DNA from 2 places in the Comamonas sp. FUJ_7 genome. Region 1 is predicted to be linked to the other one. Evidence: riboswitches for the same ligand, from Rfam matches in the RefSeq annotation. Region 1 holds a riboswitch; the other holds the start of a gene.

Region 1 (4,142 bases):
AAGCGCTGGCTGTTGCCCACCACAATGTCGGCCCCCCATTCGCCGGGCGGCGTCAGCAGGGTCAGGGCCAGCAGATCGGTGGCCACAATGGCGGCGGCCTGCTTGGCGTGAATGACATCCACATCGGCCTTCCAGTCCACAATCCAGCCGCTCGATGCGGGGTACTGGATAACGGCGGCGAAGAAGTCGCCGGCCAGCGCCGCCTGCCACTCGGCCTTGCTGTTGGCCACCATCACTTCCATGCCAATGGGCGCGGCGCGGGTCTGTATGACTTCGATGGTCTGCGGGTGTAGGTCACCGGCCAGCACGATGCGGTTGCTCTTGGATTTGACCGAGCGCTTGGCCAGTGTCATGGCCTCGGCGGCTGCCGTGGCTTCGTCCAACATGGAGGCGTTGGCGATGGGCATGCCGGTCAGGTCGGTCACCATGGTCTGGAAGTTGACCAGTGCTTCCATGCGGCCCTGTGAGATTTCGGCCTGGTAGGGGGTGTAGGCCGTGTACCAGGCGGGGTTCTCCAGAATATTGCGCAGGATGACGCCCGGTGTGTGCGTGCCGTAGTAGCCCTGGCCGATAAAGCTTTTGAGAATCTGGTTCTTGTTGGCAATGGCTTTGAGCTCGGCCAGTGCAGCAGCTTCCGTCACCGGTGCTGGAAGGTCCATGGGTTTGGTGCGCGCGATGGAGGCAGGTACGACCTCGGCGATCAAGGCCTCTAGCGTGGGCTTGCCAATGGCGGCCAGCATGGTCTGCTGCTCTTCGCGATCGGGGCCGATATGGCGGGCAATGAACTCGTGCTTGTTTTCCAGAGACTCAAGCGTAGCAACGGGAGGGAACATCAGCATGGGAGGGACCTATTCTCTAAAGCTGTGACTGGCGATTCCTGGCTGGTGGAACCGGGCATAAAAAAGCCTTCGCATTGGCGAAGGCCTTGTGCCATTAATTGCCCTTGGCGAAGGTTTCGTAAGCGGTTTCTTCCATCAGGCCGTCCAGCTCGCTCACGTCGCTCATCTTGACCTTGAAGAACCAGCCGGTGGCCAGCGGGTCGCTGTTGGCCAGCGAGGGGTCGTTGCGCAGGTCTTCGTTGACTTCAACGATTTCACCGGTCACGGGCATGTATACGTCTGCAGCGGCCTTGACGGACTCGACCACGCCGGTCACGTCGCCGGCCTTGAAGATGGTGCCGACGGCGGGCAGATCGACAAACACCACATCGCCCAGTGCGTCTTGTGCGTGGACGGTGATGCCGACAATCGCGGCATTGGTGTCAGCGGCGTTGATCCATTCGTGTTCTTTGGAATATTTGATGCTCATGCAAAGCTCCAGATGGGGAATTCAGGGATTCGGAGGAATCGGGGTTGTGTTGGAGAAAGGTCCAGCCCGCACTTTAGCGGCGTTCTGAGTGCTGTTGGGCAAACTGGCCGCTCTCATGCGCGGCGACAGACCTAGCCACGGTAGTAGTTGGTGGGCACAAAGGGCATCTCAGCAACCTTCATGGGCACGGGCTTGCCGCGCACCAGGGCAAAGATTTCGGTGCCTACGGCCGCATAGTCGGGCGCCACATAAGCGATGGCAATGGGCTGGTTGAGAGTGGGGCTGAGCAGGCCGCTGGTGATGTGACCTATATGCTGGCCGTCCATGTTTTCAAGCACCGCAGGCTCGCGCACGGGAGTGCGTTCCTGTGCAAGCAGGCCAACGCGCTTGCGCGTCAGCTGCTGCGGATTTTGTAGCTGCTCCAGCACGATGGCAGCGCCGGGAAAGCCTGCTTCGCGTGCACCGCCGCTGCGTCGCACTTTCTGGATGGCCCAGTTCAAAGCGCCTGCGACAGGAGTGGTCGTGGTGTCAATATCGTTGCCGTACAGGCACAGACCCGCTTCAAGGCGCAGCGAGTTGCGGGCACCCAGGCCGACGGGGGCGACTTCGGGCTGGGCCAGCAGCGTCTCGGCAAAGGCTTGTGCCACATGGGCGGGCAGGGAGATTTCAAACCCATCCTCGCCCGTATAGCCGCTGCGCGTGATGTAGAACGCATGGCCTTGCCAGTCAAAGTAGTTGCCGGTCATGAAGACTAGGGCGTTGACGCTGGGGATCAGTCTTTGCAGCGCTGTCACGGCCTGAGGGCCTTGCAGTGCCAGCAGGGCGCGGTCGGGCAGGGGCACGACTTCGCAGCGCTGACCGATGTGTTTCTGGATATGGACCATGTCGGCCACCTTGCAGGCACCGTTGACGATGAGGAACAGGTCGTCGCCCCGGTTGACGAACATCAGGTCGTCCAGAATGCCGCCTTCTTCATTGAGCAGCAGTCCGTAGCGCTGCTTGTGCAGGCCCAGGTCAATGACATCAACGGGCATCAGCGACTCAAGAGCTGCCGCTGCATCTAGCCCGCGCAGCAAGAGCTGGCCCATGTGGGAGACATCGAACAGTCCTGCCGCCTTGCGGGTGTGCAGATGCTCGGCCATCAGCCCTTGCGGGTATTGCACAGGCATGGAATAACCGGCAAACGGCACCATGCGCGCGCCCAGCTTCTGGTGCAGGTCGAACAAAGGTGTGGTTAGCAGGTCAGGCGAGGTTGCAGCAGTCACAGGCAAGCGCTCCGGTTATTCAACCCATATGAGTGGCCCTGCATGACGGCTGCCATGCGCGGCGGGCTTGCCTTGCTGTCCGCTTTACCTGAGAGATTCACTGCCGCAGTGATGTCGGGCAGTTTGCTCCTTCGGTGGATGCAGGCGCACCATGAAATGGCGGCTCACATCTCTCTCCAGCAAGGAACGCTGGCAGCTTGTACGCCGCGCAGCGCTTGTCAGTCCTTTTGCCTGAGCGTTTGGATGGACTGGCCATCTGCGCCTTCGGCGGTGCCGGGCGGCTGGGGCCGCTGGCACTCTCTCCTGACGCAGGCAATTCTAGCGGTGCATCACGGGCCTGCACCACCGCAATTTGCAACTTCTGGGGTTTTCGATAGGGCCCAGGAGTGGCTGTTACTGCTTCTTGAAGATCAGGTCGTAGGGCTGCTCGAAACAGGTGGTGACAGGCTGGCCATTGCGCAGGGCGGGCGTGAAGCGCCAGCGGGCAAAGGATCTTTCGATGGCTTTGATGATGCGTGGGTCGGCATCCTCAGGCTGATAGATCTTGCGGCCCATCTTGCCTTCGGGCGTGACTTCGAACTGATAGACCACTTTGACCAGTGCCCCCTCGGGATACCAGTCAGGGTCGATACGGACATTGGAGGAGGTCTTGATCTTGGCGGGTGTGTCGACTTGACTGGCGGGCGTGCATTCAGCAAAAGGCTTGCGGGTCTGATTGCCGGTGGTTGAGCAGGCGCTCAAAAAGACGACGCTGAGAGCGGTGGCAAGTAGTGCGAGAGGTTGGAGTGGGTGGCGGGTCATCATGCTTCGATTGTGCTGGCAAACATTGCATGGGCATTGCTGCGTTGTCAGGCTGGACGGTGCGACACTCTGACTTCGACAAAGGTGACAAAAGGAGTGTGGGCCATGAATCCCATGGTTGGAAATCTGGAAAAGCTGCTGGCTCAGGGCAAGGATGGGGCGCTGCTGCGCTATACGCTGGGCAAGGCTTATGCCGATGAGGAGCAGATGGGCATTGCACGAGAGCATCTGCTGCAGGCGACGGCGCTGGATGCCAGCTACTCGGTGGCCTGGAAGCAGCTGGGCAAGGTGGAGCTGGCGTTGGGCGATGCGCAGGCGGCGCGTCATGCCTGGGAGCAGGGACTGGCTTGCGCACAGGCCAAGGGGGATTCGCAGGTCGTCAAGGAGCTGCAGGTGTTTTTGCGCCGTCTGGACAAGCAGGTCGCTTCAGATTGAATACTCCTGAAAAAATAGCTTCCAATGCTTGCTGAACAAGCGCTGGAAGCTATTTTTATATGAAATTTCAGTAGCGACTAATGCGCGCCGGCTGCAGCATCGGCCCCTGAGCTGTGGGCGGCAGGGCGCTTGGTGAACCAGATCAGCACGATCAGGCTGAGGAACATAAAGGACGAGGCCAGAAAGATATCGTCCGCCGCAAGGGTGAAGGCCTGCTGGTCGATCAGCCGGTTGATCTGGGCGTAGGCCTGCTCGGCGCTCATGCCAGCGGCCTGCAGGTTTTTGACCGTGACAGCAAAAGTGCCCTGGCCCTGCACCAGCAGCTCCGTCAGA
Region 2 (4,142 bases), on a different contig from region 1:
TGGGCATGGTGGAGGTGGTCTTCAGCTACCTGGTGTCGCGCAAGGTGTTCAGCGAAAAGCTGTCGCTGACGGAGAAGCTGGGCATGGCGCTGATGATGCTGGGGCTGGTGCTGATTTGTCTGCAGCTCTGATATTGAGAGCTGCCTGCACTTTATCTGTCATTGTTTCAATATCAAAAGATGTTGAAACATAGAAAAATCAAGCGCAAGCAGCTTTCATTTTGGTAGCTGTATCACTTCACGATCAGGCGCTGGCGGTGGTCAGCGTGGGCGGGCGGGGCTGCTTGCTGGCGCTGCCCATGGACTGAAGAACCACGTTGCCAATCATGTCGGCGGTAATGGCAGACAGCGTCCAGCCCAGGTGGCCGTGACCGGTGTTGTAGAACACGCAAGGCTTGTTGCCGGGGCCCACGCGCGGCATCAGATTGGGCAGCATGGGGCGCAGGCCCGCCCAGGGCACGACGCTGCGCGTGCTGATGCCCGGAAAGCACTGCTGCACCCAGTCAATCAGCGGGCGAATGCGGTCGGCGCGAATGTCCTTGTTGTAGCCATTGAACTCCGCCGTGCCGGCCACGCGGAACCGGTCTTGGCCCAGGCGGCTGGTGACCAGCTTGGTTTCGTCGTCCAGCAGGCTGACCACGGGGGCTGCTGCCTGGCTGGCCTCATCGAGCAGGTTGACGGTGATCGAGTAGCCCTTGACCGGGTAGATATTGACGCTGTCGCCCAGCTGGCTGGCCAGTGCACGGCTGGCCGTGCCGGCGCAGACCACCATGGCATCGAAAGTGGACGTCACCTCTTGTTGATCCTGGCGCACGGTGACGCTGGCCTGTTTGCCGTTGCTGGCAACCGACACGATCTCCTGGCCGTAAAGGCATGTCACGCCCAGTCTTGCGCAGGCGGCGGCCAGGCCGCTGGTGAATTTGTGAATGTCGCCGGTGGAGTCGCTTTCCGTGAAGTAGCCGCCGTAGTAATTGCCCGACAGCGTGGGCTCGATGGCATGCATTTCTTCGGGGGTGACGGCACGGCGCTCCAGGCCGCCCTGGGCCAGCAGTTGCGACACCCGGCCCGCATGCTCGAAGCCGGCGCGGTCACGATAGATGTGCAGGATGCCTTGCTTCTTGAGATCGAAGTCGATGCCCTCTTGCTCGGCCCAGCTGAACAAATGCTCGCGCGCCGCAACGGCCAGACGCGCCGTCTCCACGGTGTTTTTTTCGTAGTGGGGAATGGCAGCAAGAAACTGGGTAAACCACGACAGCTTGTGCCAGCTTGGCTTGGGGTTGAGCAGCAGCGGTGCATCGCTCTTGAGCATCCATTTGAGGCCCTTGACGATGGTGGACCAGTGCGTCCACACCTCGGCGTTCGATGCCGAGAGCTGGCCGCCGTTGGCGAACGAAGTCTCCATGGCCGCGTAACGCTGCTTTTCGAACAAGGTGACGGAAAAGCCGCGGCGTGCGAGGGCATAAGCGGTGGTCACGCCCGTGATACCACCACCGATAACGGCGATTGTTTTCATGATTCAGATTCCAGATGCGTCAAAGGGTGGAGTTCCCGCGCAATATGCGCAGCAAACGCCCCCTCTGTTCTGGACCTGAGAGATTCACGAGGCTGGGCGCTGGTTGCGCCGCTCGCTTGCTCCTTCGGTATGCCCGGCGGACGATGACGTCCGGACATTCTTCAGAGTGTGTATCAAAGCGATGCCGATCCTTTGGCCTGAGAGTTTCCGGGGCGGTTGCTCCTTCGGCGCTGCCGGCGCAATGTTGGCGCTGCAGTCTCTCTCGGCATTGCTGGGCTGAAAGCCTGGGCGCCAATGTAAGAAGAATGCAGTTGGCGGGCTATACGGGTTTGCCAGAGGCGGCTGGCAGATCACGCTGCTTGGTGAAGCCCCATTCATGAATTTGATAGCGATTGCCGCTTGCCAAATGTTGGTCTTGGAGTAATTTGATCTTGAATCGAAAGAAATGCATGCGCATGCTGCTTTCATTTTCATAGTGATCTGGGCTGTCAAGTGCGTGTGATCAGCCCCAGAGTCCACCCCCGCATTGATGGGCCGGCGCATGACGGCGGGCGGATTTGGGCAAAATGCCATCTTTGCCTGTCAGTGGGCCCGGTGATATCTCCGCCTGGCCATTGAAGCACCCGACCGGGGTAGCTGCCGAGATCGAATGCCGCTGGCTTATCCGCCACAGCGCTTTGCTTTCATGGCTTTGTTCCTTTGTCCCTGTTGCCTGCGATCCTTTGCGTGATCGCTTTTTCGCGTTGCCGTCTGGCAGCGCTTGTGGGATGGCTGGGTGGTCTGTCTGAATGGGCGCAAACCATTAAAACAAGACATATGTCTCAACCCAACGCAAACCATCAGCCTGCGCCGCTGACTGGTAGCAGTGACAACAACACGCAGCCCCAGCTGCACCGGGTGCTCAAGCAGCGCCACCTGAGCATGATTGCCATTGGCGGCGCCATTGGCACCGGCCTGTTTGTGGCTTCGGGCTCGGCCATCGCCCAGGTCGGCCCTGGCGGCGCGGTGCTGACTTATTTGCTCATTGGCATCATGGTGTACTACATCATGACCAGCCTGGGCGAGCTGGCGGCCTTCATGCCGGTGGCCGGCTCTTTCTCGACCTATGCCTCGCGCTATGTGGATCGCGGCTTTGGCTTTGCATTGGGCTGGAACTTCTGGTTCAGTTGGGCCGTGGTGGTGGCCGTGGATCTGGTGGCCTCGCAACTGGTCATGGCCTACTGGTTCCCCGATGTGCCGGGCATTCTCTGGAGCGGCCTGTTTTTGCTGCTGATGGTGGGGCTCAATGCGTTTTCCGCGCGTGGCTTTGCCGAGGCCGAATACTGGTTCGCTCTGATCAAGGTGGTGGCCGTGGTGGCGTTTCTGATCACCGGCGTGCTGATTCTGTTCGGCATCATCACGTCGGGCCATGTGCCCGGCTTTGAGAACTGGACAGTGGGCGAGGCGCCTTTTGTGGGCAACTTCGCCACCTTTGTAGGCGTGGCCATGATCGTGGCCTACTCCTTCCAGGGCACGGAGCTGGTGGGCGTGGCGGCGGGCGAATCCGAGAACCCGCGTGAGAACGTGCCGCGCGCGATTCGTCAGGTGTTCTGGCGCATTTTGCTGTTCTATGTGCTGGCCATCATCGTCATCGGTTTTCTGATTCCCTATACCGATCCGCAGCTGCTGCGCACCGAGGTGGCGGATATTGCCGTGAGCCCGTTCACACTGGTGTTTCAGCACGCGGGCCTGCTGTCGGCGGCCACGGTGATGAATGCGGTGATTCTGACTTCGGTGCTGTCGGCTGGAAATTCGGGCATGTATGCGGCCACGCGCATGCTCTACAACATGGCGACCGAAGGCAATGCGCCGCGCATTTTTTCGCGCCTGACCAAAAACGGCGTGCCACTGATTGCCTTGATCGGCAGCACCTTGATTGCCAGCCTGTGTCTGCTTTCTTCGCTCTACAGCCCGCAGGCCGTCTATATCTGGCTGCTGAATCTGGCGGGCATGACGGAATTTATCGTCTGGCTGGGCATTGCCGTGAGTCATTACCGCTTTCGCCGTGGCTATGTGATGCATGGCCACGATGTGGGTCTGCTGCCCTACAAGGCGGGTGCTTTTCCCTTTGGCCCCATCTTTGCCTTTGTGCTGTGCCTGATCGTGACGCTGGGTCAGAACTACCAGGCCTTTCTGGAGGAGCGCATTGACTGGGGCAGCGTGATCTCCACCTATCTGGGCATTCCGTTGTTTCTGGTGTTCTGGCTGGGTTACTGGCTGGTCAAGCGCAACACCTGGGTGTCTTACGCCGATATGCGCTTTGACGAGGTCGAGGAGCTCAAGAGCGAGGCGGCGAACAAGTAAGCCTTGCCGAGCAGGCTTGCTGTCGATTCTTGCCAGCGCAGGCAAAATCGGCAGCGTGAGTGATCTTTCCGTCAGCCCTGAACCCAAGCCCCGGCGTATTGCGCATCTGGATATGGATGCGTTCTACGCCTCGGTGGAGCTGCTGCGCTATCCGCAGCTCAAGGGCCTGCCCGTGGTGATTGGCGGCGGGCGGCGCAGCTTTGACGACGCGCTGCTGGCGCGCCATGCGGGGCTGCCGCTGGCAGAGATTCCGGTGGCGGACTTTCCGCTGCTGCGCGACTACACGG

What was found. Region 1 has a riboswitch for glycine ahead of gcvT (glycine cleavage system aminomethyltransferase GcvT). Riboswitches for the same ligand answer to the same signal wherever they lie in the genome.
Region 2: linked by a shared signal. The riboswitch ahead of AC2I9W_RS04240 (D-amino acid dehydrogenase) and the one ahead of gcvT (glycine cleavage system aminomethyltransferase GcvT) in region 1 are both predicted to bind glycine.

The regions. Positions count from the first base shown of each region.
Region 1 covers NZ_JBXXZI010000001.1:345,621-349,762, forward strand. The annotation lists gene gcvP (aminomethyl-transferring glycine dehydrogenase) at 1-839, opposite strand, end outside; gene gcvH (glycine cleavage system protein GcvH) at 934-1,308, opposite strand; gene gcvT (glycine cleavage system aminomethyltransferase GcvT) at 1,440-2,573, opposite strand; glycine riboswitch at 2,639-2,763, opposite strand; glycine riboswitch at 2,783-2,889, opposite strand; gene AC2I9W_RS01565 (energy transducer TonB) at 2,967-3,377, opposite strand; gene AC2I9W_RS01570 (hypothetical protein) at 3,480-3,809, shown strand; gene AC2I9W_RS01575 (DHA2 family efflux MFS transporter permease subunit) at 3,887-4,142, opposite strand, start outside.
Region 2 covers NZ_JBXXZI010000002.1:111,820-115,961, forward strand. The annotation lists gene AC2I9W_RS04235 (EamA family transporter) at 1-131, shown strand, start outside; gene AC2I9W_RS04240 (D-amino acid dehydrogenase) at 244-1,512, opposite strand; glycine riboswitch at 1,567-1,687, opposite strand; glycine riboswitch at 1,688-1,787, opposite strand; gene AC2I9W_RS04245 (amino acid permease) at 2,329-3,855, shown strand; gene dinB (DNA polymerase IV) at 3,968-4,142, shown strand, end outside.